Regions from separate parts of the Halomonas sp. 5021 genome, predicted to be linked through region 2. Evidence: predicted binding sites of a transcription regulator. Region 2 holds the regulator's gene; each other region holds the start of a gene.
What was found. Region 2 encodes FNR, which switches genes on or off when oxygen is low (the NO sensors DNR and NnrR bind a similar motif). Its sites were predicted from a motif close to TTGATNTANATCAA; they were not measured.
Positions count from the first base shown of each region.

Region 1: the regulator FNR is predicted to act here: its motif matches at 6,836-6,849, upstream of R3F64_RS12115 (cytochrome ubiquinol oxidase subunit I).
Region 3: the regulator FNR is predicted to act here: its motif matches at 1,790-1,803, upstream of R3F64_RS15650 (DUF2933 domain-containing protein).
Region 4: the regulator FNR is predicted to act here: its motif matches at 4,344-4,357, upstream of R3F64_RS17365 (OmpW/AlkL family protein).

Region 1 covers NZ_JAXOVU010000006.1:221,635-229,030, reverse strand. Annotated here, with positions in the region: gene R3F64_RS12135 (adenosine deaminase) at 1-853, opposite strand, end outside; gene cydC (thiol reductant ABC exporter subunit CydC) at 867-2,531, opposite strand; gene cydD (thiol reductant ABC exporter subunit CydD) at 2,567-4,243, opposite strand; gene cydB (cytochrome d ubiquinol oxidase subunit II) at 4,248-5,249, opposite strand; gene R3F64_RS12115 (cytochrome ubiquinol oxidase subunit I) at 5,246-6,655, opposite strand; gene R3F64_RS12110 (calcium/sodium antiporter) at 6,891-7,396, opposite strand, start outside.
Region 2 covers NZ_JAXOVU010000003.1:107,080-114,475, reverse strand. Annotated here, with positions in the region: gene R3F64_RS07375 (alpha/beta fold hydrolase) at 1-156, opposite strand, end outside; gene hemN (oxygen-independent coproporphyrinogen III oxidase) at 215-1,630, shown strand; gene fnr (fumarate/nitrate reduction transcriptional regulator Fnr) at 1,694-2,431, shown strand; gene ttcA (tRNA 2-thiocytidine(32) synthetase TtcA) at 2,428-3,351, opposite strand; gene R3F64_RS07355 (DNA polymerase III subunit epsilon) at 3,429-4,070, opposite strand; gene R3F64_RS07350 (putative nucleotidyltransferase substrate binding domain-containing protein) at 4,067-5,896, opposite strand; gene R3F64_RS07345 (DUF4212 domain-containing protein) at 6,490-6,750, shown strand; gene R3F64_RS07340 (sodium:solute symporter family protein) at 6,757-7,396, shown strand, end outside.
Region 3 covers NZ_JAXOVU010000012.1:5,583-12,978, reverse strand. Annotated here, with positions in the region: partial or broken gene R3F64_RS15665 (IS3 family transposase) at 68-668, opposite strand; gene R3F64_RS15660 (hypothetical protein) at 662-883, opposite strand; gene R3F64_RS15655 (cation transporter) at 1,021-1,365, opposite strand; gene R3F64_RS15650 (DUF2933 domain-containing protein) at 1,397-1,600, opposite strand; gene R3F64_RS15645 (Spy/CpxP family protein refolding chaperone) at 1,948-2,454, shown strand; gene R3F64_RS15640 (NADH-quinone oxidoreductase subunit A) at 2,785-3,150, shown strand; gene R3F64_RS19450 (heavy metal-binding domain-containing protein) at 3,201-5,105, shown strand; gene R3F64_RS15625 (complex I subunit 1/NuoH family protein) at 5,102-5,998, shown strand; gene R3F64_RS15620 (NADH-quinone oxidoreductase subunit J family protein) at 5,998-6,534, shown strand; gene nuoK (NADH-quinone oxidoreductase subunit NuoK) at 6,531-6,842, shown strand; gene R3F64_RS15610 (NADH-quinone oxidoreductase subunit 5 family protein) at 6,839-7,396, shown strand, end outside.
Region 4 covers NZ_JAXOVU010000015.1:60,498-67,893, reverse strand. Annotated here, with positions in the region: gene R3F64_RS17390 (hypothetical protein) at 1-276, opposite strand, end outside; gene rimK (30S ribosomal protein S6--L-glutamate ligase) at 365-1,273, opposite strand; gene R3F64_RS17380 (ATP-dependent zinc protease family protein) at 1,347-1,787, opposite strand; gene R3F64_RS17375 (DUF3549 family protein) at 1,876-2,910, opposite strand; gene R3F64_RS17370 (YqcC family protein) at 3,195-3,527, shown strand; gene R3F64_RS17365 (OmpW/AlkL family protein) at 3,601-4,227, opposite strand; gene putA (bifunctional proline dehydrogenase/L-glutamate gamma-semialdehyde dehydrogenase PutA) at 4,578-7,396, opposite strand, start outside.

The sequences.
Region 1 (7,396 bases), on a different contig from region 2:
GCATTCCGCCGCCAAAGTAAGCAGGATCATCAGAGCTGATGGTCACATTCAGGCCCTCATGCAGCAGAGTGGGCAAAGGGTGCTCACGCAAGTCATCGACGACTTTTAGACAGACATTGGATAACGGGCAAACCGTCAGGACGACCTGCTCACGACGAAGACGCTCCACCAAATCCGGATTTTCCAGACAGCGCACGCCATGATCGATACGCTCCACCTCCAGAAGATCGAGAGCCTGGATGATATAGTCCGCCGGCCCCTCTTCGCCTGCGTGCGCTACGCAAACCAGACCAATCTCTTTGGCCCGCGCAAAAAGTGTCTTGAACTCAGATGGCGGATGATCGCGTTCGGCACTGTCCAAACCGATTGCATCGATAAACTTCCAATAGGGTGCAGCTTGCTCGAGGACGTGCAAGGCTTCTTCTGCCGGGCGATCACGTAAAAACGCCATGATCATGCCAACCGAAAAATCCATGGATTCCTCGGCTTCCTGCTTGGCTTTGAGCAGCCCACCCATGACCACTTCCAGCGGAACACCTCTTTGAAGGTGCGCCTGGGGGTCGAAATGCATATCGACATGTACAACTCCCTCTCGACGAGCGCGATGAAAGTAGTCCATCGCCAGGTCGTAAAAGTCTTCCTCGTGACGAAGCACGCCCATGCCCTGAAAATAAAGGTCCAAAAACGCCTGCAAATCATTAAAGTCATACGCATCTTTTGCTTCCTGAGCGGAAGCATACGGCAAGTCAATGTTATTACGCTGGGCCAGCGCGAACATCAACTCGGGCTCAAGCGAACCTTCGATATGAAGATGCAGCTCTACCTTGGGAAGCTGGCGCAAAAAATCGTGCATACAGGGCTCCTGTCTAATTAGCTTCAAGGCCAAGCTTACCTGCATCCAGGTGCCAGTGGTAATCGATATGCGGCAACAAATCAGGCTGGTCGACTTGATGGATAAAATAGATGACTGTTCTGTTGCCAAGCCAACGATCAAGCGAAGCCGCCAAGTGCTGGGCAGTCACCGCATCAACGCTTGCAAAAGGCTCATCAAGGAGCACAATCTGCGGGTCTCGCAACATCAACCGTGCCAATGCAACCCGCCTGGCTTGCCCCCCAGAAAGTTGCTGGCCCTTTTCGCCCACCGCTGTGTCGAGTGCTCTGGGTAAACGTTCAGCCCAATCGGCCAACGCCACGTCAGAAAGCACTTGCCAAAGCCGCTCATCACTTGCAGATGGATCCGCAATGAGCAAATTTTCAGCCAGCGAAGCATCAAATAGATCCACTTGCTGGGTCAGCATTGCCAAATGCGCCGCGCGCTGTGTATCAGCCAACGTTTGGGGCGCTACCCCCAGGACGTTGACGACGCCGCGAGTGGGCACCAGGCGACCCAGGATGAGTGACGCCAATGTCGATTTTCCAGCCCCCGACATGCCTGTCACCACAGCGCGTTTGCCTGCAGGAAGGCGAAAGTCAACGTCGCTCAAGGCCAGGGAAAGCGAACTGGGATAACGCAACGATACGCTTTCAAAAACCACACCATCGTCTAACGACACAGCGGTTGAAGGTGAAAAACTGCGCGACGAATCGCGCGGCTCAAGTTTGTTCAATCGCTCAACAGCGGCATAACTAGCCCCCAATCTAACAAACGCATTGGGTAGAACACTGAACGCTTCATTGATACCCAGCGCCATCAGCACGGCCATCACAACAATAGGACCGTCAACCTGGCCTTGCGCCAACACCTCCCCCGCCAGCCAAAGCACTCCTAATGCCAGCAAACTCGTCACCGCGGCAACAATCGAATTACCAAGCGCCTGCTTATTACCTACTTGCCGCTGATTGTTCAGGACCTGCTGCTCATGAGTATCGACAAAGCCGCGGTGCCAGCGATCACTACGATAGCTGGTCAGCTCTGCGCTGGCCTGAACCTGATCAATCACCAAGTGACGCAAGACCTCCTGATCACCAACATGGTAGTGGCTTTGTCGCCACCCCCAGACGGAAAAGCCCACTGTCGTGACCAGCCAGAGCCCCCCGAGAACGCCCGCCACCAACAAGGCCGCATAAGGCAGCCACAGCGCGATAAACAACACCATGATGGCGCTACCCAGCAGCGCAACAATAGGTGGCATCAAGGCTCGGAGATAGAAATTATCCAGGGTGTCGATATCGGAAGTCAGGCGGGTCAGCCAATCACTCGCCCGCTGACGGCCGAGGGTTGAATCATCAAGGCGGGTTAATTGGCCAAATACACGAAAGCGCAAATCCGCCAACAATGCCAATACGCTATTATGATTATAGACTCGCTCGGCGTACCGCGAGACTGTCCGCAATAGCGCAAAGAAACGGATACCTCCACCCGGCACGTAGACATCCAGTATGGCGGGAATCCCCAACGCCAGCGCAATACCGGTTAGCGCACTGGCGGTGATAAACCAGCCAGACAGCCCCAGTAGTGCAACACCGGCTAAAAGCGTTAGCCCTGCCAGCAAGGCCCCCAACATGAAAGCTCGCCGACGGCGGGTAAGCAATCTCAACCACGGTAAGAATTGGCGATAGATATCCCTCAAACGGGCATCTCCTCGATCTGTCCTTGAGTCATTTTGAAGTGACGATTCGCCGCTTTGATGACCGCAGGATGATGGGTAGCAACGACCAGCGTGCGCCCTTCTTTTATCCAGTCGATCAACGCCGCCACCACGGCCTGCTCTGTTGCCTCGTCGAGCTTTGCTGTCGGTTCATCAAGCAGGACCAGTGGTGCGCCACTCAGGTAAACGCGCGCCAGCGCCAGACGCTGAGCCTGGCCACCCGACAAACCGACGCCGCGCTCGCCAAGCAAGGTATCCAGCCCCTCTGGAAGGCCATTGACCACATCAATCAACCCGGCACGCCTTAACGCTGCTTGCATTGCATCTTCTGATGCCAAGGGGTTCGACAGGCGCAGATTGTCGGCCAGACTCCCCTGCAACAGGCAGGGCTGCTGATCCAGCCACGCGACTTGGTCCGTCGCTGCATGTCGACACTCGCCATGACTGGGCCCGATGAACCCTGCCAATAACGCGAGCAATGTCGACTTGCCACTGCCCGACTCTCCGCTGACAGCGATCACATCACCCTGCGTTAGGGCGAGATCCAAGGGGCCCATCACCACACCACGCCCCGGATAGCTGACCTGAACCCTCTCAAGCTCCACCAGTACATTGTCGGCTCTGGTAATTGAGGGAGAGGCATCGCTCATCACTGGCGGCTCGTTGAGGGTATTGACGATGCTCTCTGCCGCCCCCAATGCAGCCGCTCGATCATGATAATGCATGGATAACGTGCGCAAAGGCTGGAAGAACTCCGGCGCCAGCAGCAACACCGCCAGGCCGGAGAACAGCGTCAATGAAGGAGCGGGGCCATACTCGATATAACCCAGCAGACCAAAGCCGACATACATGGCGACTACCGCGATGGCCACCGACGAAAAGAACTCAAGCACCGCCGAGGATAAAAATGCCAGCTTCAACGTCCGCATGCTCAGGCGTCGATACTGGTCTGAGGCCACCCAGACCGCCTGTTGTGCCGCTGCTGTGTGACCAAAAAGCTGGAGCGTTGTGATACCGCGCACTCGATCTATGAAATGCGCTGACAGTCGGGCGACGGCGGCGAACTGATCACGGTTCATGCGCTCAGCCCCCATCCCCACCAGGGCCATAAACAGCGGAATCAGCGGCGCCGCCAGCAACAGGAACACAGCGGCCAGATAATCCAGCCACATCACCACGGCAAGAATGACGAGCGGTACCCACACGGTGATCCGCAGTTGCGGATGATAGCGCGCAAAATAGCCGTCCAAGGCGTCGATATGCTCTACCGCCTGAGCGGCAATAGCACCACTTTGCTGTGATGTCAGCCAAGCAGGGCCCAAGGCAGTGATTTTATCAAGCAACTGAGCACGGGCCTTGCGCCTGATGCGAAGGCTGGCATCCAGACTCAATCTCTCTGAGGCCCACTGGCACATCGCGCGCAATAATACGGCGACGGCCAGGAGCGCGAAAACAGGCGTCAAATCACTTGGCGACCGGTTTTGAACCACCAGTTGATCGATCAACCAGGCCAGGCCGGTCACGATCAATACGGTGTGGCAGCCTGCCAAGGCACCAAAAAACGCCGCGCCCGCTAGCCGCTTGCGTTCTGATGCAGCAAGCAAGGTTAACCAGTGGCGCGGCGTAAGCTCCTTATGGCGGTGAACTGATGCCATGGACTTAATGGTAGCCCTCTCCGACACGCACCTTGCCGCGGAAGACCCAGTAGGTCCAGGCGGTGTAGGCCAGCACGATGGGGATGACAAACAGAACACCGATCAACAGGAAGAGCTGTGATTCAGGGGCTGAAGATGCATCCCAGATCGTGTAGTTGGGTGGCACAATGACTGGCCACTTGCTGGCAATCAACCCCAGGTAGGTGAAGATAAACAAGCCTAGCGAGGCGACAAATGGCAAGCCTTCTTGCTGACGCTTCACGGCACGGAAAAGCACATAAGCACAGACCATCGCAAGGATGGGGAACACCCAGATCAAATGAATCTGGCTGAGCCAGCGGTCGCGCACCTCAGGGCTCACCAACGGTGTCCATAGACTGACAATACCAAACACCACCAGCACCGCCAGCAACAGCTTCGGGGTTATCCGGTAGGCCCACTGCTGAACATAACCTTCCGACTTCAGAATCAGCCAGGTCGAGCCCAGCAACGCATAGCCTGCCATCAAGCCCAGGCCGGTCAGTACGCTAAACGGTGTCAGCCAATCGAGCGCACCGCCCACATATACAAAATCCTCTACCGCAAAGCCCTGTATATAAGCGCCTACGACAGCACCTTGAGCAAAAGCAGCGACAGCGGATCCTCCACAAAATGCGCGGTTCCACCAATGGCGATTTTTCTTCGACTTGAAGCGAAACTCAAATGAGATACCCCGGAAGATCAACCCCGCCAGCATCAAAAACACGCCAATATAAAGTGCCGGCAGGAACACCGAGTAAACCAGCGGGAAAGCGCCTAAAAGCCCAGCCCCTCCTAATACTAGCCAGGTTTCGTTGCCGTCCCACACCGGCGCGACTGAGTTCATCATCACATCACGCGACTCTTCATCCGGTGCAAAGGGGTAAAGTATCCCCAGTCCCAGATCGAAGCCGTCCATAATGACGTACATGATAACGCCGAAGCCAATAATGCCGGCCCAGATTATTGCAAGGTCAAGGCTGATCATTTGACTGCTCCCTCATAATCACTATCGAAAGGCGTGTGAGCCGCAGAGAAAGGACGTTTGGCTCGCTCGACTTCGCCGGTTACTTCCATGGAATCCGCCAGCATGCCGTTACGCACGACACGAGTAAGATAGTAAATACCTACCCAAAACACGACGGCATACACAGCGACGTAGCCCAGCAGCGTAAACAGCGCCATACCGCCTGTCAGCGAAGGGGTTAACCCTTCAGCATGGGTCATGACACCGTAGACCAGCCATGGCGCGCGCCCCGACTCGGTGACCACCCAGCCGGCCAGCACTGCCAGGAAAGGGGAAATAATCATACCTACCAGTGTTTTAAGATAGAGCGGCGACTGGAAGAAACGTCCTCCACGGCGTAAAAACAAGCCAACCGTCGCGACGGCTATCATCAAAAGTCCAATCCCCACCATCACACGAAACGACCAGAAGACAAGCGCCACAGGGGGCTGTTCATCAGGCGCCATTTCGTTGATACCCGGGACTACGCCGTCCGCACTATGGGTCAGAATGAGGCTGGCCAGGCTGGGAACACCGATTTCAAAGCGGTTTTCCTGAGCTTCCTGATCGGGCAAGGCGAACAGCAAAAGTGGCACGTTGGACTGGGTTTCCCAATTACCTTCCATTGCCGCCACTTTGGTTGGCTGATGTTCTAACGTGTTGAGGCCGTGGAAATCACCGACAACAGCCTGCGCCGGCGCCAGGAAAAGCAACAGCCACAGGCACATTGAAAGGGCTTTTTTATTGGCTTCAACATCACGGTGACGCAGGAGGAACCAGGCGCTGACACCTGCGACCACAAAACCACCGGTCAGGAACGACGCCATGCCCATATGCACAAAGCGATACCAGAAGGAGGGGTTGAAAATTGCCGCCATCCAGGAAGTGATATGGAAGCGACCATCCACCATTTCATAGCCCGCAGGTGTTTGCATCCAGCTATTGGCAGAGAGGATCCAGAACGAGGAAATAAAGGTTCCCACCGCCACCATGATCGCGGCAAAAAGGTGCACCCCTTCTGGCACTTTTCCACGCCCGAAGAGCAATACACCCAGAAACGCCGCCTCAAGGAAGAAAGCGGTGACCACTTCGTAACTGAGTACAGGCCCAAGGAAATTTGACGTGGCAAAAGAAAAGTTGCTCCAGTTCGTACCGAACTGAAACGACATCACAATGCCTGTCACCACCCCCATGCCAAACACAACGGCAAACATCTTGGTCCAGAATTGTGCCAGGCGATCCCAGGCATCGTTTTCCGTTTTATAGAATATCCCGTGCAGCACGGCAATGTAGGACGCCAGCCCAATCGTGAAGACAGGGAAGATAGCGTGAAAACACACAACAAATGCGAACTGGAGTCTCGATAGCAATAGCGGATCAAGTTCCATAACTCCCTCCTAAGGCCCCATAGAACCTTCGTTTCAAAGGTTTAAAACAAGCTTAGGTGAGCCCCTTTGGATCACGCTCTTCTTTTTATAGTCACTAAGCTTATTTGATCAACAACCCCTTGAGTTTACAGCTTAGAAGGTATGGATGCGGCATGCGTTTTGGGTTTTCACCGTGTCGCGTTGACGCAGGTCAATTTTTAAGTCGCAACCAATAGCGACTGTTGTGACAAGCGACTCAGGCCAACACCACCACACTCACCAGATAGCCTGTATAGGCGATAAAAAGCGCCAATAAACCACCGCCCTCAAAACGGTTGATACGCCGTGGGCGCCCTTTCCAGGAGAACGCGAACAACATCATCAGCACCGTCATCACCAGCATGACAATCCAGTCACGCTGAAGCACCTCCTGGCCGGTTTCAATCGGTGTAATGACGCCTGCCAACCCCACCACGGCGAGGCTGTTGAACAGGTTCGACCCCACGACATTGCCGAGCACCATATCGTGTTCATTACGTCGCAGTGCGGTAATCGATGAGGCCAGCTCAGGTAATGAGGTACCAATCGCCACAACGGTCAAGCCAATGATCAGGTCACTGACGCCAAACGCGACAGCGATCTCGACAGCCCCCCAGACCAAAAGACGTGAACTGGCAATCAACAGCACCAGACCAACCAGGGTCCACATAATGGCTTTACCGCGCGACATGGGCTTGCTATCCAGCGTTTCCGCCACTTCCG
Region 2 (7,396 bases):
CCCCAGGCCCTCCCGCCAAAAACAGCCTTCGGCCTGCTCGGCGACCGCTTCAGCCAGCAACTGCTGGCTGACGACTTTTTCCTCTGGCCATTGCGCGTCCAACTCACCCCTCCTGTGTCGCTTGTCGGTAACGGGCTTTTCCTTGACGTGGCTCAACGTTGCCTCGTGCGGCACTCGCTACCATGAATCAATACTCAGTCTGGAGCCCTGCCTCATGCCTGCCCCTATTCATTCAGCGCCTGGTAATCCACTCGCGTCGCCGGTGTGGGCCCCTGACCGCCTCCATCGCTATGCGAAAAGCGGACCGCGCTATACATCCTACCCGACCGCGCTATCCTTTGACGCGACGTTCACTGCCGACGAGTTTAGCGCGGCACTGCAACGCAGTAACGAAGCTCAACGGCCACTATCACTGTATGTGCACGTCCCCTTCTGCCGCAAAGTCTGCTTTTACTGTGCGTGCAACAAGATCGCGACCAAAAACACCGCGCTCGCCGCGCCCTACCTCGCAAGGCTCGACACGGAAATGGCGCTGACAGCGCAGCATCTGGATACCCGACGCCCGGTTGAACAGCTCCACTGGGGCGGTGGCACACCGACGTTTCTGACTCTCGATCAAATGAGCGAACTGGTGGATAAGCTGGATGCGCACTTCGGGCTTTCAGACGCCCCTGAGCGCGACTATGCCATCGAAATCGACCCTCGCGAAGCCGATGTGCTGACGCTGCGTCATCTACAGTCACTGGGTTTCAATCGCTTGAGCCTGGGCGTACAAGACCTCGATCCACGGGTTCAAAAGGCGATCAATCGCCCCCAGCCGCGGGCGCTAACCGAAACGTTGATGGAAGAAGCCCATCGACTGGGCTTCCGTTCGTTAAACCTCGACTTGATTTACGGCCTGCCCAGACAAACCCCAGACAGCTTTGCACAAACCCTTCGCCAGGTGATCGAGCTGAACCCCGCACGCCTGTCGGTCTTCAATTACGCCCATTTGCCCCAGCGATTCCCTCCACAGCGACGGATCCTTGATGCCGAGCTACCCAGTCACAACGAAAAGCTGGCGATGCTGCGCATCACGATTGAATTGCTCACAACCGCCGGCTACGTGCATATCGGCATGGACCATTTTGCCCGCCCTGATGACAGCCTGGCCATCGCCCAGCGTCACGGTACGCTACAACGCAACTTTCAAGGTTATTCCAGCCACGCCCAATGCGACCTTATCGGCCTTGGGGTCTCCGCCATTTCACGCCTGAATGACAGCTACGCACAAAACAAAAGCACGCTTGAGCACTACGAGGCGGCGATTGACCAAGGGCAACTGGCCACACAACGCGGCATACGGCTATGTCGAGACGACCTGCTTCGCCGTGAAGCCATCGAGCGTTTAATGTGCGATATGCGGCTCGACTTGTCAGCGCTCAGTGAGCGCTGGCAGGTCGATGCGCGAGATTATTTTCAATCGGCCTTGAACGCCCTGGAGCAGGCGCAACACGACGGCTTGATCGATATCCGCGGCAGTTTACTGGAGGTGACGCCTGTCGGACGCCTGTTAATACGCCACCTGGCCATGGCCTTTGATGCACGCTTGCTTTCTCAAACCGACAACCACTACTCGAATATTGTTTAGCAGTTGTTATTCATGGGCACACGCTTCCATAATGAACATACGAATTCTCTTTTGGAGACTCTTATGCTGGAAGCCCCGCAACGGCGGCGCGCCGTCCTGCACGAAGCACGCTGCCAGACCTGCAGCTTGAGTTCGCTGTGCCTGCCGCTGGCACTGGAGCTTGAGGATATCGATCAATTTGACGCGATCATTCGGCGACGCGCCCCCCTCAAGAAAGGAGAGCATCTGTTTCATCAGGGGGATGCCTTCAACAGTGTCTATGCGGTGCGCTCTGGTAGCCTCAAGCAGGTCACCAGCGAAGGTGGCGGGCATGACCAACTGACCAACTTTTACCTGCCCAGTGAATTGGTGGGGCTTGATGCTATCGATGAGCCGCACTACCCCGGCAGCGTAATCGCCCTGGAAACCACCACTGTGTGTGAGATTCCCTTTGACCGCCTTGACCAACTGTCTGAGAAACTGCCCGAGTTACGCGGCCAGATATATCGCAGCATGAGCAAAGAACTGCGCAATGACCGGCGAATGATGCGTCTGCTATCGGGCAAGACCGCTGATCAGCGATTGGCAACCTTCCTGGTCACGCTTTCCGATCGCTTCCGTCGCCGGGGTTACTCGCCCTATAGCTTCCGTCTTTCCATGCCCAGGGCTGATATCGGCAACTACCTGGGCCTTGCCGTTGAGACCGTCAGCCGGATTGTCAGTCGCTTCCAGTCACAGGACGTGGTCGCCATTTCCGGTCGTGAGGTAAACATTCTCGACATGGCGAAGCTTCAACGGCTCGCCGAAGAAGAGCCTGCTTAACCGACGTTGAGCGCCTGAATACGCCCCGCCCTCAATTCCGCCTGCTTGGCCTCCAGCCCGGCAAAGTCGAACAGGTCGCGGTCGGCCAGCTGTGAAGGCGCGACGTTGGTGACGGCCTTGAACATGCTTTCCAGGCGGCCAGGGTGTTTCTTGTTCCATTCGGCCAACATTTCCTTGACCACCTGGCGCTGCATATTGGGCTGGGAGCCGCACAAGTTGCAGGGGATAATGGGAAACGCCATCAAACGCGCGTACTCGGCAATATCCGCTTCTTTGCAGTAGGCCAGCGGCCGGATGACGATATTCTTGCCATCGTCGGAGAGCAGCTTGGGCGGCATTGATTTCAAACTGCCACCGAAAAACATGTTCAAAAACAGCGTTTCCAGGATATCTTCCCGGTGATGCCCCAGGGCAATCTTGGTCGCACCGATTTCCTCGGCAAAGCCATACAGCGACCCGCGCCGCAAGCGCGAACACAGCGCGCAGGTGGTTTTGCCTTCGGGGGTTTTCTCCTTCACCACCGAATAGGTATCACGTTCCAGAATGTGGTAGTCCACACCGCGTTGCTCGAGATAGGTCGGCAGCACATGCTCGGGAAACCCCGGCTGTTTCTGGTCCATGTTGACGGCTATCAGCGAGAAGTTGACCGGTGCGTTGCGCTGCAGGCTGAGCAGCATTTCCAGCATGGTATAGCTATCCTTGCCACCGCTCAGGCACACCATGACGCGGTCACCTTCGTCGATCATGCGATAGTCGATAATCGCATTGCCCGCTTCACGGCGGAGCCGCTTTTGCAGCTTATTGAACTCGCGTTTTTGTCTGACATCTTGGGACTCCGAAGTGTCAGCCGCTTCGGATAAGCTGGATGTCGCGTCGGCAGTCGCCAACGCTGGGTCAAAATGAACAGGATCATGTTGCATGGTAATAGCACTGCCGATGGTAAGAGAAGCAGCAGTTATTCTAGCAACTCACAGCGCAATGACCCAATCGCAGGCCGCTATGAAACAGTATCTACCTCGTTACGCTGCAGACGAAGGTACAAGAGCGCGCTGGCTGTGGCGTCTTCCAGTGCCCGCTGAGGCGTCTTACTGGGCACTTGCCAGCAGTCAAGCGCACGCGCCAGCTCGGCCGCGTGTTCCGCCTGGGGATGTAGACGACGCAGATGGCGCTGATGCAGCTTGGTAACATCCACCCGGGCATTGGGCAGGCCAAACCCCAAATGATGGCGAAGCGCCTGCTCAAGCGGGGCGAGACGCTGGTCGAGTTGCCAGCCAATGATTGGCCGATTACCGATAAACTCAACCAGCGAGCGCAGGCTTTCAATGTTCAACGGTTTGGTCGCCTCGACGCTATACAGCAGTTGATGGCGCCGCTCGGCGGCATCACTTCCGCACGCGTCTTCAATGAGCGCTGCCACCCAGGCACGACTGGTCAGCACCTGATGCTGGCGCAGTGTGACCGCTGCTACGCTCATGACGCCATGGTGAGCAAAGCATGCCAATGCCACCAGCTCATTGCCCAGGTAGGGCTGGAAGAGCCATGCGTAGGGAGAAGCTGCATAACGGCGGCGCTCGCTTCCTCTGCGCAGCATGCCGCCAAGCCAAGCGAAAGGGGCGTCCAGATAGTGTCGACTGATCACGAATACTCCAAATGGTAACGATGCGAGAGACGCTGCTTGAAATCCTTGACGATATGCAGCGCTTCGCGCAGTAAATCGCGCTCCAACGACGATAATTCCTGCACCACGACGCGGTTGGATCGCTCCTGTTGGTCACCGGAGCCGTCGTTGGTAATGTCGTCCAGTTGCTGTTTGAGCCGCAACTCGCTAAACAGCGCCAGGGCTTCGCCAAGGTCATCGGCAAAACGACGGTTGAGTCGCCCGTCCTCTGCCAGTGCATCCAGACGCTCAAATGTCGAGGTGGCATGAATACGCCGTTCAAGCGCCAGTGTACGAACACCATGGACAATGGGAAAAATGCCGCCTTTCTTGATATCGATACCGTGCTGGGGCTTCTTTAGCGAACCGAACAGCGTCAGCGGCGTGGAAAAGCGCAGCGCGGTGCGGGCGAAGTAAGACAGCAGCAACTCATCCCGCGAGCAGCGCTCGAACAGCTCTTCGCGCACGCTTTCCAGCAGGCTCGGATTGCCCGCCACGCCGTGGGAATCAAGCATGATGGCAAGTTTCATCAGACTGTCGCCGTCCCGCGCGCTGGCCCAGCGCGCAATGCGCCCTTTCCATTCACTCACCGTGGCGACCCAGTCCGGGTTCGACACCATGATATTGCCCGGGCACGGCGGATACCCCAGCTCGATCAGGGTCGAGGTAAGCCGTTGCATGTCGTCGTGCACCGCGGTCCAGTCTGCATCATCGGCCAGAATCAGCCCATTATCCTGATCGGTCTTGAGAATTTGTTCGCCGCGCCCCTCACTGCCCATGACCATCATGCAGCTGTCTTGGTGGTGCGCCGCATCAATCGTGAACTCCCAGGCCTTGCTCATGATGCGACCGTTCAGTGCCGCCAGCAGATCCATCGCAAAACGCAGCTTCACACCCTGGGCCATCAGCGCGCTGACCAATTCGGGCGTGCGGTGGCTGGCAGTTGCCAACTCGGTCAAGTCATGGGCCTGTTCAACCTGGAGACTGACCACATAACTGCGACTGGAGAAATAACTCAGCACATCGGTCAACTCGACGACGCCGACGACCTGTTTATCGTCCACCACCACGACACGCGTTACCTTGTGACGCGTCATGCTGACCAGCGCTTCAAACAAGTATTGATCGGACTTCACCGTCACCAGGGTATATTGGGCGATATCGGCAAGCGCCGTGGTCACCGGGCGCTGCGACAGCACAATGGCATTGAGCAGGTCGGTCTTGGTCACCATACCCGTCTGGCTGGAGGCATCGACCAGCAAACTGTCGGCATGGCTGTCGCTGAGCGTGCGCACGGCCTTGTCGATATCCGCGTTGGCAGGCAGAAGAAGCGGTGCGCGCATGCATTCGCTGACGCGGGCCAGCATGAAGCCCGCCATCGTCACGCCGCCTTCGGCGCGCTTTTCGGTCAACAGGCGAGCTTTATGGGCCAGTGACTGGCGGAAGAACTGGCTAAACTCGGGGTACTTCTGACACAGCGTCTTGAATAACGCTTTGGGCATCAGGTAACAAAGGCATTCCTGCTCCGCTTGAAAGCGGTAGCGGCTTTTACCGTTCAATATACTGATTGCGCCAAATAAGTCGCCTGCCGTGTAGTGCCCGATACGTGACATGGATGACGGCAAGGTAGGGTCCAGTTCAGCGACCTCACCCCTGTGGATCAAATAGACGTACTCGCCAGCCTGGCCTGTCTCGACAATAATATCGTGGCGTTCAAAATAGGCGAGGTCCATGCCACGACGCACGTGATCCTTGCCCTCGTCATCCAGCAGTGAAAACGGGGGCTGGGAAAGGTCTACATCTACCATGGGCATGACCTCATTAGAATAATGCGGAGTCAGATAACCTGACGGTCTCAACTACATCTCACAACCACTCTTCTCAACCAGTCTCTCAACTACTACTTTGGGTTATTGCGCTAATGTCTAATGCGCCTTATTTACGTTGTCGGCATGTCACTGACAAAACAAATCGTCCCTTTTAGACTTATTAAAAAAGCGGGCTTTCCATCTTCTGAACATAGCAAACATCGCCCTATACTCCCCACCTAGACCATCGTCCCATGCAGCTAATAAAACTTTGCACGATAGCGTCAAAAACCCACAAAAAGGCTCATTTTCAACTGATTGGATACCTTTTGTTCACCACCAAAGTTTATTGATACCAAAGTCTGGGATTTAATTTTTGCATTTATTGCCCAGTATTGTCAGTGAGTCATGCAGGGTAATCGCACGTCGTTGCACCACTCAAAGTCCTTCTTAGCCAAGTGACGTGTTAACGAACAGCTGATTCATGACATCACAAAAAGCGAGTGGATCTAAAACGTGCGATTGACCTGGTGGGTCAACCGCTATTCCGAGTGAACTTTCCAACCTAAAAAACACTAGTGGAGAGCAACACAATGGCAGACGACAAATCCAATGCTGCTGAATACTGGAAAGCCAACGTCCGTACCATTATTGGATGCTTGGCTGTCTGGGCATTCGTCTCATACGGCTGCGCTATTCTCTTTCGCCCGCTACTGGCCTCAATCCCTGTCGGTGGGACCGACCTGGGCTTCTGGTTTGCTCAGCAAGGGTCAATTCTCACCTTCATCGCCTTGATCTTTTTCTATGCCTGGAAAATGAACAAGCTCGACGAAAAATTTGGCCTAGGGGAGTAAGCCGGTATGAGCCAATTTGCAATCAACCTGCTCTTCGTAGGTGCCTCCTTTGCCTTGTATATAGGCATTGCGATCTGGGCACGTGCGGGATCGACAAAAGACTTCTATGTCGCTGGCGGCGGCGTCCACCCGATCACCAACGGGATGGCAACCGCCGCGGACTGGATGTCAGCGGCATCTTTCATTTCAATGGCGGGTCTTCTGGCCTCTGGTGGCTACGCCAACTCTACCTTCCTGATGGGCTGGACTGGCGGCTACGTCATTCTCGCCATGCTGCTTGCGCCCTACCTGCGTAAGTTCGGCAAGTTTACCGTTCCCGACTTTATCGGTGACCGCTTCTACAGCAACACGGCCCGTCTGGTAGCGGTTATCTGTTTGATCGTGGCTTCGGTGACTTACGTTATCGGTCAGATGACCGGTGCGGGTGTGGCGTTCTCTCGCTTCCTCGAAGTGCCCAACACCGCCGGCATCTGGATTGCGGCAGCGATCGTATTCCTGTACGCCGTTTTCGGTGGCATGAAGGGCATCACCTATACCCAGGTCGCGCAGTATGTCGTCCTGATCATTGCCTATACCATCCCGGCGGTATTCATTGCCATGCAGCTGACAGGCAACCCCATCCCGATGTTTGGCATGTTCAGCACGC
Region 3 (7,396 bases), on a different contig from region 2:
CCACACTTTCGTATTGGCTTCTACAGAATCACAGTGAACGCCTTTGGACGATTCTCCTTTTTAGACATCGCAAATTTATCGGCTCGTAGTGGATTGCTTCCACTTTCATTGAATGGATGAAGCTTTCCACGCAGGCGTTTTCCCAGCAGTTGCCTTTAAGGCTCATACTTTGACGCAACTGCTGCGTTCGCAGCCGATCCAGGTAGGCGCGTGAACAGTACTGGCTTCCATGGTCACTGTGACAGATCACCCCGATGCGGAAATTGCGTCGCCACAGCGCCATTTCCAGCGCATCGCAGACCAGGTAGGTCTGCCGTCATCCTGGTATTCATGGACCAGCCGACGACAGAGCGCGAATACAGGTCAATGATGACGGCTAGATACAGCCAACCTTCAGAGCTCATCAGGTACGTGATGTCACCGGCCCACTTCTGGTTCGGGGCGGTTGCCACAAAGTTCTGCTCCAATAAGTTGGGCGACACAGGCAAGCTATGGTCGCTGTCTGTGGTGACGACGAACTTGCGGGCAGCCTTTGGCACCTACGACTGGCGCCGCATACTGGCACCTATCGTTTTGATATCATATGGGTGACCATCGGTCGCCAGTGTAGCCTGAATGCGTCGAGCCCCATTGAGCTGCTTGCTCTGGCCGAATGCCTCTTTCACGCGACGAGCATCATGTCATGAGATATGACATTGAGTTTGTAGCTGGGTCGTTCGGGTTGCTCGCGTGCATTGCGTCGCTTCAACAGCAAAGAGTTGCTGATCACCGACAGCGAGCTGGTGGTCATGTCGATAACACCAATTATCGGGTGCAACAGGCTGATGGCGGCGCGTTCGTTGGCGCCGGTGATCATCATCACGACGTGGAGGCCCGAGGTCATGCATGACGCGAATGGCTGCTACCAACTCCTGCTTGAGGGTATCAGCCACGGCCACCTGACACAGAGCCTTACCACCGACGGCGATGGTTACCACGTTGCCCCTTTTTTTACAGTACCGATTAACGAAAGACTGCGTTTTAATGACAACTCCAAGGCTCTTTCTTGGCGTTGTCTTTAACGTTCTGGTCGACGAAGCGGTAATACTCTTCCTTGAAGCGGTTCCATCGGTCAGCGCTGACCTCGATCCCATGGCGTATAAGGATCTTTTCGACATCATCAATGCATAGCCGCAGCGCATCGTAAGCGAGACAGATATGCCTGTGTTTTTCGTCGTAGACTACCTTATCCATCCCGTAAAGCTGATCGATATCCGCTATTGCGTCGTCGATGCGCTCACGCTCATGGCGTTGGATTTTTAAATTCCGAGTCACTAATGTGTTTTCGGAAACGCCTAAGCGATGCTCTTGATGTTTCGGTTTCATAATGATCCCCCCGCATGATTTAAAGGGTGTTTCACTCCTTATCTGCTTTATCGCCGTGCCCACCGTGATGTCGATGCATAAAAAAATGCATCAATGGACAGGCTGCCAAAAAAAGTAAAGGTAAGGCCTGAAAGAGGTGAAAGTGGTGATCTGTTCCCATCAAGTAACCCACCAAAATGACAAACCCGGCAAGCGGTATCCACATCATCAGCAGACGGCTAGTTTTTTGACTCATAGGCACTCCTATAGCACTTCCGGGGGTAAAGAGGTAACGGTTGTTTGTCGATGGTTATATGCCCACGTTACCCCAAAAATAGCCCGTTAATCTGAATTTAAACTGAAATTACACGCCGTAGTTATCTGAAGTCGCCTAGTTTTTTATAACATATCAACCTGAAACAGATTTCAAAACGGTCGACAAAAATTGACTTGTGACAATATTGAGGTATCGGGTTTGGTTTCTCTTTGACCTGCGGGCTACCTATAGGTTGTAGGCTTATAACGGAAGTTAACTCTGTCTTCTTCCATTTTTATTGGAGTAAGGCGACTTCTCGACCCGCAACACGATGAGAGGAAATTGATATGGCTAAGTATAAGAAGATCGTTGCCATTGCGTTGGCTGCAAGCCTTGGTGCCACAAGCAGCGCCACCTTCGCTCAAGGCATGAACCAAGGCGCCCAAGGTCAGGGCGGAATGATGGGCGGCCAAAGCGGCATGGGTCCTGGCATGATGATGGGAGGCCAAGGTGGCATGATGCCTTGCCCCATGATGGGTGGTATGGGTCCGATGTCCGGCATACTCGACGACGAACAAATGAGCTCGATGCGCGAGATGCGCCAGGAACATCGCTCTACTCAATTGGAGCGGATGGGCGAAATGATGAAACTGAGTGATGACATGATGATAATCATGCAGGCCGAGCGGCCTGATCCGGAGGAAGTAAAAGCGCTGCACGGTCAAATGGCTAACCTACATGGCGACATGATGGCCGATAAAGTGAGCATGCATAATCAGATGCAGGACCTGTTGACCGACGAGCAGCGACAACAGATGAAGGGAAACATGCCAAGCCACCATGGCCAGCAATAAGCCTTGGTGAGTACCACTTTGTGAATTAGGAGTGATGCCATGTGCCGATGGAAGCTGTGATGGCACTGTTTGACCAAAAACCGGATATCGACGGTACTGGTTTAGCCGGTATTGCGATTGATACACCGTGTACACCGAGGCCGCAAGACGAGCCTTACTAGGTATTCGCGTTTACGGATCAGGGACATAAACCCTCTATAATGCTATCAGTGGGGGCGGGCTATTCTCCCAGGCACGGCGCATAGCTTGCGGGTGCTCTACTATTTTTCGACTCTCGGTGGTCATCGACTTAGGTGCGGGACATGCTTGGTTGATTAATCAGGAGGTCAGATGATGACTCTTTTGGAGCAATACAGATTACTGCTGGCACTGGCGATTGGCGTCGTAGGCAGCGTTTTCTGTCTGTATTCGCTTGCCCGCGCGATAGGCCTGACACGTCAGGAGCCGGGCAAGGATGTGCCGGCGAGTTCCGGAGCTCTGTCGCGGGATCCGGTATGGGGGCGCTATCACGCCCGCTACTACGGATATGGGTTGCTGTTTCTGGCCTTTGATATGGAGATGGCGTTCATGTACCCGTGGGCAGTGGTTTACAAGGAAGTAGGGCTGGTTGCCTTGCTTGATATGGGCGTGTTTCTGGCGATTCTCTTTCTTGGCCTGCTTTACGGATGGAGCCAGGGGGCTTTCAGGCGGCAATGAGTTTTGATTCAGCAATAAACATAACGGGCGCACGACAGAAACGGCCCTCAGTGCTGCAGAAGCTGGTTTCTCGGGCCCTGGCGCGTAATCTGGGCTGTCTGATCGTTCCCGGGCCTGAGATTGCCCTGGCGCATGGTCTGGACGTGACCGCGGCAGGCATGCGAACCAGTACTACGCCTCGCGATGCAAGCGTGCTCATGATTGTTGGAGAGCTGTCGGAGAAAATGGGCGACGCCGTGGCCGTGCTCTACGCGCAGATGCCCCGGCCGCGTGCCATTCTCATCGTAGGCGGGCAGACACCGTCAACTTTACCTGGTGCCGATATTTCTGCAGGTCTCTCGCAAAAGGGACTGACCGAAGCCGTAGTTCGACTACAACGTGCATTCGCTGACGGTGCCTTTGTAGCCTCGCCGGAGGCGTTCGACGCCGATGTCCTGCACGCCAAGATTGAGTATGTCTGCCCCATGCATCCAGAAATTGTCGAGGATGAGCCGGGTAGCTGCCCCAAATGCGGCATGGACCTGGTAGCCCGAGAGGCAGGGGAGTCCACGCCCGACCACGATCATGAACACCAGCATGATCACGAACACCAGCACCATGGCCACAAGCATGACCATGAGCACGAGCACGAGCATTGCCATGATCAAGATCATAAGGGCCACCATGAACATCATCATGGCCATGATCACGAGCACAGTAACGAGCACCAACAGGAACACGCGCACGAAAATGCAGCGGCCGAATATACCTGCCCAATGCACCCGGAAATCGTTCGGGACGAGCCTGGAAGCTGCCCCAAGTGCGGTATGGATCTGGTAGCCCGTGAGGACGCGGAAGATGAGGGCGCCTCAGAAGAGGGCTCCGGGCACGGCCACAATCATCAACATAGCGAATCTGACCACCACTCAGAACATGAACATTCAGGCCATGATCATGGAGAACACGATCATGGTGGGCATAAGCATGGAGGGCACGATCACGGCGCCTCGGGATTCATGTCCATGATTGAAGTCACCAAAGATCTGCCACGCAGCGCCGATGGCCTGCAGATGGATTGGCTTGAGGTGCCGTTCGGCCCAGTCTTTCCGGGCTTACCAGGCGGACTGAAATTGACGTTGACCCTTGATGGTGACGGGGTGACAGAAGGGCAGGCGACCTCCCTGGCGGGTATGACCATCGAAGTTGAAGAGGGTGAAGAAAGCGAAGAGATAGATGTCGAGACCTTCATCGACCATCTGGCCACGGCAATGCCGCTGGCGCCGGTGAGCTATCGTCTGCTGGCCTGTCTTGCGATCGAGCAAGCGGCTGGGCTGAATGACGATCAGGCGACCACTCAGGCCCGGAACGGCGGACTTGAGCGTGAGCGCATCGCCAGTCATCTTGGTTGGCTGGCGCAACTGGGGCGCCAGCTCGGATTCGCTTGGCTGACGCAGCGGGCTTCGACTCTGCAACTGCAAGTCAGAGAGGCTAACCGGTACAGGCTTGCTGAGCTGGAACCAGCGTTGCGCACATTAGGAACCCGTCTTGGACGGACGCCTTTGCTCAAATCGCGGCTGAAGGATATCGGCGAACTCTCATCAGAATTTTCTGATCTGCGCGGCCCCTTAGCACGTGCTGCCAGCGAAGGCGGAGACGCCTGGGCTCGCCTGTGGCAACGTCTGGCCGAAATAACCGCCAGTCTCGACCTTATAAAGGCGAGCAGCGAACCGGCGCTGCCATCCCTGCGCGACATTGGCGATTTATCAGGAACCGGTGAGGTAACCGTTGATACGCCCCGCGGCGAAGCCCGGTTAAGTCTGAAACTGGAGCGTGGAAAGGTGAAATCCTACAAGCTGGACACCCCCTGCAGTCACCATATCGACCTGGTCCCGAAGCTTGTTGAGGGCCAGGAGTTGGGCGATGCGCTGCTGGCAGTCGGCTCACTGGATCTTTCGCCCTGGGAGGTGATCTCGTGACCGTCGCTAGCGTTCTTCTCGCATTGCTTGGCAGCACTTGTCTGCTGGCCGTGATCGAGGGCTGGATGACCACTGGCCGCCTGAGTCCGGCGGCGCCACTTTTTAGCGGGCTGGCGCACCTCGGTCGTGAATCCATTCTCCCGCGCTCGCCAGACCGGGTGTTTTTCGAGGCAGCGCCGGTGCTTCTCCTGGTTGTGGGGGTACTTGGTATGGCGGTCCTGCCGCTGGCGCCGGACCTGATCATTGCGGACCTTGGTACTGGTGCGCTGTTCATCAACGCGGCCCTGGCCTATGTGCTGGTCGCGGTGATCATGGCGGGCTGGGGACCGGACGGCGCCTACGCGATGATCGGTGGCTGGCGCTTTCTGGGCCAGCTTATTGCCTATTCCATGCTTATTGTCATGCCGATCACGGCCGTGGCCATGCGCGCCGAATCCCTGTTGAATACCGCGATCGTTGGCTCCCAGGCGGGGCTGTGGAACATCGTCTACCAGCCCCTGGGCTTCGTGCTGTTTTTCATTGCGGCCATGGCACTGGCGTTCCGGGCCCCGTTTGATCTGCCAACCGCAGAGGGAGAGCTTGGCGGGGGCGTGGACGCCGAATACACCGGGGTGCGCCTGGCAGTGCTTCGCCTGGCCCGACTGACTCTGGTGGTTACCCTGGCTTCCGCAACCACGGTCTTCTACCTCGGCGGCTGGCATGGGCCGCTACTGCCACCTTGGGCCTGGAGTCTGGTGAAGACCCTGGCCGTGGCCGTGTCGATGTTGCTGGTCGGTCACTATCTGCCACGCATTCGCGAGGCGGATCTGATGCGGTGGTGCTGGATTCTAGGCATCCCCCTTGCACTGGTGAATATCATTGTCGTCGGCTTACTGATTCTGGTGGTTCCCTAATGTACGCACAGGCTTTTTTCGTTGCCGTTTTCGGGTTGGCTGCCATCGGCTTTGGCGTGGTGGTGTTTCGCACATCGTCCATGGTCCGTTCTGCGCTGGCTCTGTTGTTTTCGCAGACCGCCGTCGGCTGCATGTTTCTGGCGATGCAGACCGAATTTCTGGGCGTACTGCAAATCATGATGATGGCCACGGAGATGAGTATCATGGCCATCTTCATGGTGATGTTCATGATGGATCCCGGTGGGCTTGGCGGTATGGACATGAGTCACCAGAAGCGTTTCTCTATCGGTGCTGGGGTGAGTGCGGCCGTTGTTGCTATCGCCGTTGCGCTGCTGTCCGACTGGGGCCCCGCAGCAAAGCAGGTGGTGGATGCGGAAGCGCAGACACGGGCGTTGGGCATGGAGCTGCTCGGGCGCTCGATGATGATCTTTGAAACCGCTGGTATCACCATCCTGACCGCAATGATTGCGGCCACCGCGGTGGCGATTCCGGTGCAGAACCTGGCGAGTAAAAGAGCCAAGGAGGCATCGGAATGACCGCAGTTCTGATAGTAGCGCTTGTGACCGGCGCCATCCTTTTCGGTATCGGCGTCTATGGCGCACTGTCCCAGACCAATCTGGTGATGATCATGATGGGCGTGGAGCTGATGCTGGCGGGGGCCATGGTGAATCTGGTGGCTTTCTGGCGCTTTCTACATCCCGAAGCTTATTCCGGCCAGATGTTCGTGCTGGTGGTGATGACGGTTATGGCACTGGAGATGGCCGTCGGATTTGGCGTCGCCATTGCGCGCTTCCGGGTTAAGGGCTCGGTTGAGATGGAAGAAGCGGAGGACCTGAAAGGATGAATGCAGTGCTCCTGCCAATACTACCGCCGCTGATCGCCGCCCTGGCTGTGTTGTTACTGCGCCGTGGGAGCGCTGTGTTGGCCCTGGCTGGTGCGACGCTCAACCTGGCAGGCAGTCTCTGGCTGATAGCCCGGGTGGTTGACGTTCAGACCGAAACGCTACTTCTGCCTGGGCTGCCGGACATGCCACTGCGCCTGGTCGCCGGGCCGATGACCTCGCTATTGACCGTGGCAGTAGCCACGGTGGCTACATTCGTTCTGATTTATGCCGTCGGTTATATGAAGCGGGAGTCCGGCCAAGCGCGCTTCTATGCCGTGATGTCGCTGTTCCTGGCGGCCATGCAGGCACTGGTGCTGGCGGGCGACTGGATTCTGCTGCTGGCGAGCTGGGAACTGATCGGTCTGTGCAGCTACCTGCTGATCGGCTTCTGGTTCCAACGCCCCGAAGCCGCGAACGCAGCCACACGCGCTTTCCTATATACCCGCAGCGCGGATCTCGGGCTTTACGTTGCGATATTCATACTCATAGGGTCAGCAGGTACTAGTGAGATTGCC
Region 4 (7,396 bases), on a different contig from region 2:
CACCTGACTGTCGTTGCCGACAAAACTTTTCAGACGGCTCCAGAGCCATAAAAAGTCGTCTCGCTCAACGTCAGCATCTCGGGGTAGCATCTTCAGATGTGTCCGAGCCAGGTCTTGTAACTGGTGCATGGATTCTAGGCGTGCAGCGTAATGCGGCTTCAATGCTTCGCGCAGGGAAGGGCGCAGGCGTTCTATATTGTCCTGAAAATAATCAATGCTATCGGCCAGCGCTTCCAATGCGCTGTCCATCGCCACTTGGCGATTGTCGAGAAACATGAGCGTCTACCTCCTTCGGTGACGCAGATTGTGGCGGGGGCGCGCTAGATTTGCCACCCCCTTGACGAATTATTTTTGCACAGACCGGTTAGCCTTTCGGCTTGGGGGGTGCTTTACGCGCCGGCATGGCATTTTTTTCGATGTGCTCAATAATCATGCTGGCGATATCTTTGCCAGTGGCACTTTCGATGCCATGCAAGCCAGGCGAGGAGTTCACCTCCATGATCACCGGACCATGATTGGAACGCAGCAAATCGACACCCGCAACCCGCAGCCCCATGGCTTTGGCCGCACGGATGGCGGTGGAGCGCTCTTCAGGCGTAATCCGGATGACGCTGGCGGTGCCGCCGCGGTGAAGGTTCGAACGGAATTCACCGTCGGCCGCCTGACGCTTCATCGAGGCCACGACTTTATCACCGATCACGAAACAGCGGATATCGGCACCGCGTGCTTCCTTGATGTACTCCTGCACCATGATGTTGGCTTTCATGCCCATAAAGGCCTGAATAACCGATTCCGCCGCCTGATTGGTTTCAGCCAATACCACACCAATGCCCTGGGTGCCTTCCAGTAGCTTAATGACCAGCGGGGCACTCTTTACCATGGTGATCAGGTCGGGAATATCATCCGGTGAGTGGGCAAAGCCGGTAATGGGGAGCCCCAACCCTTTGCGTGACAGTAACTGGAGTGAGCGCAGCTTATCCCTGGAGCGCGTAATCGAGACATTATCGTTGATAACGTAGGTGCCCATCATTTCAAACTGACGGAGCACCGCGCAGCCATAAAAGGTGACGGATGAGCCAATCCGCGGGATGACCGCATCAAAAGGCTCGATTTCCTGCCCCTTGTAGTGAATCGACGGATGGTGAGAGGCAATGCTCATGTAGCAGCGCAGGGTGTCGACCACTCGCGCCGTGTGTCCACGACCTTCAGCCGCTTCCACCAGGCGGCGCGTGGAGTAGAGGTTGCGATTACGGGAAAGCAAAGCGATATGCATGCGAAACTCCAAGCCTAGTCGAAGGGGCGTAGTGAAAGAGGAAGTGGAAAACTAGCGTGGAATGTTAACAAACTTAGGGTTCGCCGTGTAAAAACGCAGCGCCCGGTGCCACCAGCAAACGGCGCATCGCACGGCGTCCCAATAGCATGGGGTGTCGCATATTGCTACGGTCCGCCAGGCTTAGCTCAACCGGAAAGTTAAGATCGCCCAGGCGCATTGGGGTGCGGATCACATACCGCCATTCAGTGTGTCCGTTCGAGCTGGTCACCCGTCGGCGATCATGTAAATGCACTTTCAACCGGTGAGCCGGTGTTTCAGGCCCGCCACTATGGGTAATAAAACTGACCCATAGCTGACCATCTTCGTCTTCATGGGTCTCGATCTCCTCGGCGTGTAGCGCAGAGGTACGTGCACCCGTGTCTGCTTTGCAGCACAGATGAAGTGCCAGATCCGGCAAATAGACCATTTCTCGACGGCCAATAACCGCTTTGGCCTGGTAAGGGAGTTCTTTCAAAACCACTCCTTAGGAAGCCGATGATTAACAACATTGCGCTTTACTTTCATCGGGCGTTCCTCAGCATCATCAGTAATCAACCCTGGGATTATCCGCTATTGGCCGTCAGTTCAACCACGCGGGCGTGGATCCTTGAGCCTTCCGGTGCGTCACGCAGCGCCATCAGTAACGGCAGGCGTAGCCGGGGAATCAGCGCCAAGTCTTTTACCATCGCAATAAAATCGGTGCGTTCGTCATCAGCCAGTCGCGACAGGAAAAGCGGTAGACGTTCGCCGTCTTCCAAATGTGACCAGCCCCTTCCTGCCATCGCTGCCAGTACGTCGGGCCCACTGGTGGTCTCGTCGCGGAGCAACTGAGCATACCAATGGCCTACTTCGTCAGTTTCCGTGGCTCCGACGGCGCGCACACAGGCACACAGCATTTCCAGATCACCTGCAATGATGGCTTTTTCACCCCGTTGGCGCAATGCGGCGACCAAGCTGCCGGGCAGAGGCTCATGCTCCAGGCAAAGGCAAAATGCCTGAGCAACCTCTGTGGGTAAATGGGCGAGCTGGGTGGCTAACCGTTCCGCCGTCTCTTCATCGAGGCGGACTACCACGTCGGCGACACCCTGTAACCCCAACTGTTGCCAATCTAGCGCCTGTGGGTCACGGAGGTAAGCGTCAACGGGGTCAAAATGCTGGCTTGCAGGCAAGTCAAACGCATGGGTTGCCCTGGCATTAAGCATCGCCTGAAAAGGGGCGCTCGGGGTAAAGGCGAGCGGGTTGTCCTTCATCAGGTTGTCAGCTTCTGAGCCACGCGTCTGGCCTAGTTGTGAGACGTTGCGGCCCAGGGTTTCAAGTAGCCGATTCAGAAACGCATCGCGCTGGGCGGGCACCAGATAGCCTTCCTCGTCCAGCGGCAGGGCCAGAAACCAGATCGCCGGTTCGGGCATATCACCCAGACGAAACACGATGGCCACGCGCGCCTGACCTTGCCAGGGTGCAGGCCATGGGCTCTGGGCATTTTCAAGCTGGCGTAGTGCATCCATAGGGCACGGGGTAACGCACCGTCCCATATGATAAAGCGATACACTGGCGCCGCTGCGCTGAAAAAACTCGTCTAGGGTGCGAATTGGTTGCATAACGTCCTTTCCCATTGCAAGCCTGCACTCTACCTTGCGGATAGCAGCCTGTCAGCCGTAGGCATTGATAATATCACGCCTTTTTTACTGTCTGGTTAAAAATTAAACAGTCATCGCCAACCCGCATGGGGAACGCGGATGCGATACCTTTCCATAGCTTATCCACAGTCTCTTGCAGGTTTTCTGTGAATCTGTGAATAACGAAGATCTCGGTGGATGAGTGGCAACTCAGCCATAGAGTTGGGATAATGCCCTTTAAATATCTGATTCAACATAGGTGGTTTATGGGCGCACATCGCGAGCTTCATACCGCGCTTCTTGATCTTGAAGCGACGCTAAAGGCCGCTGACCTATGGCGTATGCCAATCCCTGAGACAGCGGCTTTTTCCAGCCAGCAGCCGTTCTGTGTCGATACAATGTCGCTGCTCCAGTGGCTGCGCTTTGTATTTATCGCGCGCCTGGAGTCGCTGGTTGAAGCTGGTGGGCCGATGCCGGCCAAATGTGAGGTGGCACCCGCCGTGGCGGCCTATTTGCAGCAGGAGCAGACACCCGCCCATCATCAACTGCTCGTTGTGCGGGCTGTGGAGAGAGTGGATAAGGTCGTCACTGAAAACTGAAGGCCGATGTAACAACAAAGCCCGCCGCAAGGCAGGCTTTGTGGATAACGCCTGAGAGTTATTGGCTGTCAGCCTAGAAACGATAGCTGAGGCCACCCATGACCACGACAGGGTCGATCTCAACGGTACCGGCCGCTGCACCGTTAATGCTGGCATCGGTATCAATGTCGATGTACCAAGCCGCGGCGTTCAGCGCCCAGTGGTCATCAATCAACAGGTCCACGCCTACCTGGCCTGCCGCGCCCCAGGAGTCATCCAGATCTAAATCACCAGTCGTCAGCTCTTCATCGGAGAAGTGGGTGTAGTTAACACCTGCACCCACATAAGGCTGTACCCGGGACTGCGTGCCGCCCAGCGGGTAATACTGGAGCGTCAGGGTTGGCGGTAGGTGCTTGGTGGAGGCGATATTACCACCGTTCAGGTGGATATCGTGCTCGAACGGCAGCGCCGCCAGGAGCTCCACGCCAACGTTATCGAGAAAGCGGTAGCCCAGGGTGAACGCAAACTCGGTTTCATCCTGTACATCCACGGCCAACGCACCGTTGGCCAGTGAGCCGTTGTCGCTTTTAGGCGCGACTTTGGCAACACCAACGCGGGTAAAGACATCACCCGCGCCGTAAGCGAAAGCCTGGCTGCTGGTTATCAGCGCCGCAGCGGCAACGGTGGATACAAGTAGGGTAGGCAGGGCGGCTTTACGCATGGGGGTACTCCTGATGTTAAAACAGACAGTTTCAAACGACTCGTTGCAACGCTGGACGGCTATTCGCTAGCCGTTTAACGATGTGACCAGTGTAACGAGATCCAGTGAGCGGATTATTGATCCAGGGCAAGGGTTGTTAGGCAGGTATTATCAAAGAGGAGAGGTATGTGGAGTGGCCTGATTCAGGGGCGGGCCACCGGTCAATTGGATAATCCAGAAAAACGCTATTGCCAATAAAAAAGCCACTCACGAGGAGTGGCTAACGATTGATTGCTGAGACAGCCTGGAAGGAGGAGGGCGCCGCATAAAACCGCTGCCCCCCTCCATGGCACTAACCACTCAATACCGGTCTATTCGGCGGTGGCCAGCAGGCTGGCGTTGCCACCGGCTGCGGTGGTGTCAATGCACAGATGGCGTTCGACCACGTAGCGATCCGGCGAGATGGTTTGGGTCTCGAGCGGTATGTTGGCGCCATCGCGCTTGGCCAGGGCTGTGCGCAGTTCACGGGTCCAGTCGCTGTCGCCAGCGGCGGCGACCGCCGCGATACCTTTGATGTCACTCAACGTCTCGGCCGAGACGCTTCCATCAAGCCCGGCGACGGGCACCCCGGCATCGATCAGCGGTTTCACCGCCTGTTCGGCGCCTGGCGCGACCAAGACGGCCGCACAGCCAGTACCGAGGGCCTGTGCGGCTTGGGCGATGGCAATATCCAGGGTTGGCCCGAGGCACAGAACCGCTCCCTTCGGGTACATCGCCAAGCGGTTACTTTCACCCGTTGGCCCCGGTAGCGTCTGCGGCGTCATGTCCAACGCAGCCGTCTCGTTGAGCGCCTTGCGTATCACGCCGCCTTTGCCGGATAGCGCCTTGCGTAGCACTTCGATCCGGTTGGGTCGCACCGCCCAGTTGCGCGCATCCAGTCCATCAAGCGCGGATTGGAGATCACCCAGTGAGACCGCTTTTCCTTCTGGTGCATTCCTGTGCTCGGCCTCCGCGGTGCGGCGGAAGCGTGTCACGTAGAGCGGGCCACCGGCCTTGGGGCCGGTGCCTGATAGGCCCTCGCCGCCGAACGGCTGGGAACCGACGATAGCACCGATCTGGTTACGGTTGACGTAGACGTTGCCGACATGGATGCGCTCGACGATCTGCTGCACGCGGTCATCGATACGAGTATGCAGGCCGAAGGTCAGCCCGTAGCCCTTGCCGTTGATGTCATCGACCACCTTGTCGATATCCCGCGCCTTGAAGGTGGCCACGTGCAACACCGGGCCAAAGATTTCACGCTCGAGATCCTCGATGCCGCCAACATCGATCACCGCCGGGGTAACGAAGGTGCCGGTCTCCGGCGCTGAAAGTTTCTTCAGCACCTTGCCGTTCTTCTCGTTCGTCGCTACATAATCGCTGATTTCCTGTTGGGCATCGGCGTCAATCACCGGCGACACGTCAGTATCGGTATTCCAGGGGTCGCCGATGGTCAGCGCGTCCATGGCACCGTAGAGCATGTTAAGCAACCGGTCCCGGGCCTCTTCCTGGACATACAGCATGCGCAGCGCGGAGCAGCGCTGACCGGCCGACTGGAAGGAGGAAATCAGGATGTCGCGTACCGCCTGCTCGGTGAGCGCCGTGGAATCGACGATCATGGAGTTGAGCCCGCCGGTTTCGGCGATCAGCACGGCATCAGGCCCGGCGTTCTCGGCCAGCGCCTTGTGGATGATCTGCGCCACCGGGGTCGAGCCGGTAAAGCAGACACCGGCAATTCGCGGATCGCTGGTCAGCGGTCCACCTACCGTCGGGCCATCGCCCGGGAGTAGCTGCAGCGCCGCTTCAGGCAAACCGGCTTCGCGCATCAACTCGACGGCACGGGCCGCGATCAGGGGCGTCTGCTCGGCTGGCTTGGCGAGCACTGCGTTACCGGCCACCAGGGCGGCCGCGATCTGCCCGGTGGTGATGGCCAGGGGGAAGTTCCACGGGCTGATGCAGACGAAGATACCGCGGGCGCTGCCGGGCTCTTCCGCTTCCAGCCGCTCGCCTTCGTTGGCGTAGTAGCGTAGGAAATCCACTGCCTCACGCACTTCGGCGATACCATCGAACATCATCTTGCCCGCTTCGCGGGTGGTGATCACGGTCAGTTCAGCGATGTGTTCTTCGTAGAGGTCGGCGGTGCGGCGCAGTACCGCGGCGCGCTCGGCCGCAGGGCGTGCCGACCACTCTTTGAAGCCTTGCTCGGCGGCGTCGAGGGCCGTGGCGACCTCTTCCGGGGTGGCTTCATGCACCTTACCGATTACCCGAGAGCCGTCGGCGGGGGAGACCGCATCACGTGCCGGGCCCTTGGGAGCCGGGTTGCCTGCCAGCATCGGGCCTGCAGTCCAGGTGGCGTCGGCAAAGGTTTCACGCGCATCGAGCAGCGGCAGGATCGAAGCCGGCTCGTTGATACGGTAGCCCTTGGAGTTCTTGCGATCAGGCTCGAACAGCTCGCCGGGCTGGCGGATCAGGGGGCTTGATACGTCATTGCCGAGCTGCTTAAACCCTTCAATGGGATCCTTCGAGACCTCGCTCGGGGGAATCGAACTATCCACTACCTGGTTAACGAACGAGGAGTTGGCGCCGTTCTCCAGCAGGCGGCGAACCAGATAGGCCAGCAGATCGCGGTGGGCGCCGACCGGCGCGTAGATGCGGCAGTGGGTGCCTTCCGACTCCTTGACGATGTGGTGCAGCGACTCGCCCATGCCGTGCAGGCGCTGAAACTCGTAGCTGTCCTTGTCATCGCCCGCCATCTCCACGACGGCAGCACAGGTGTGGGCATTGTGGGTCGCAAACTGCGGATAGATGCGGTCGCGCCGGTCGAGTAACATCTGGGCGCAGGCCATGTAGCTGACGTCGGTATTGACCTTGCGGGTGAAGACCGGGAAGGTTTTGACGCCCATTTCCTGGGAGAGCTTGATCTCGGTGTCCCAGTAAGCACCTTTTACCAGGCGTACCATGATTTTGCGATCGAAGCGCTCGGCGAGTTCGTAGAGCGTCTCGATCATCGGCGCTGCGCGGCGACCGTATGCCTGCACGACGACCCCGAAACCATCCCAGCCGTCCAGGCTGGGGTCGGCCATCAAGGCTTCGATCACGTCCAGGGACAGATCCAGCCGGTCTTGCTCTTCAGCGTCGATATTGAAACCGA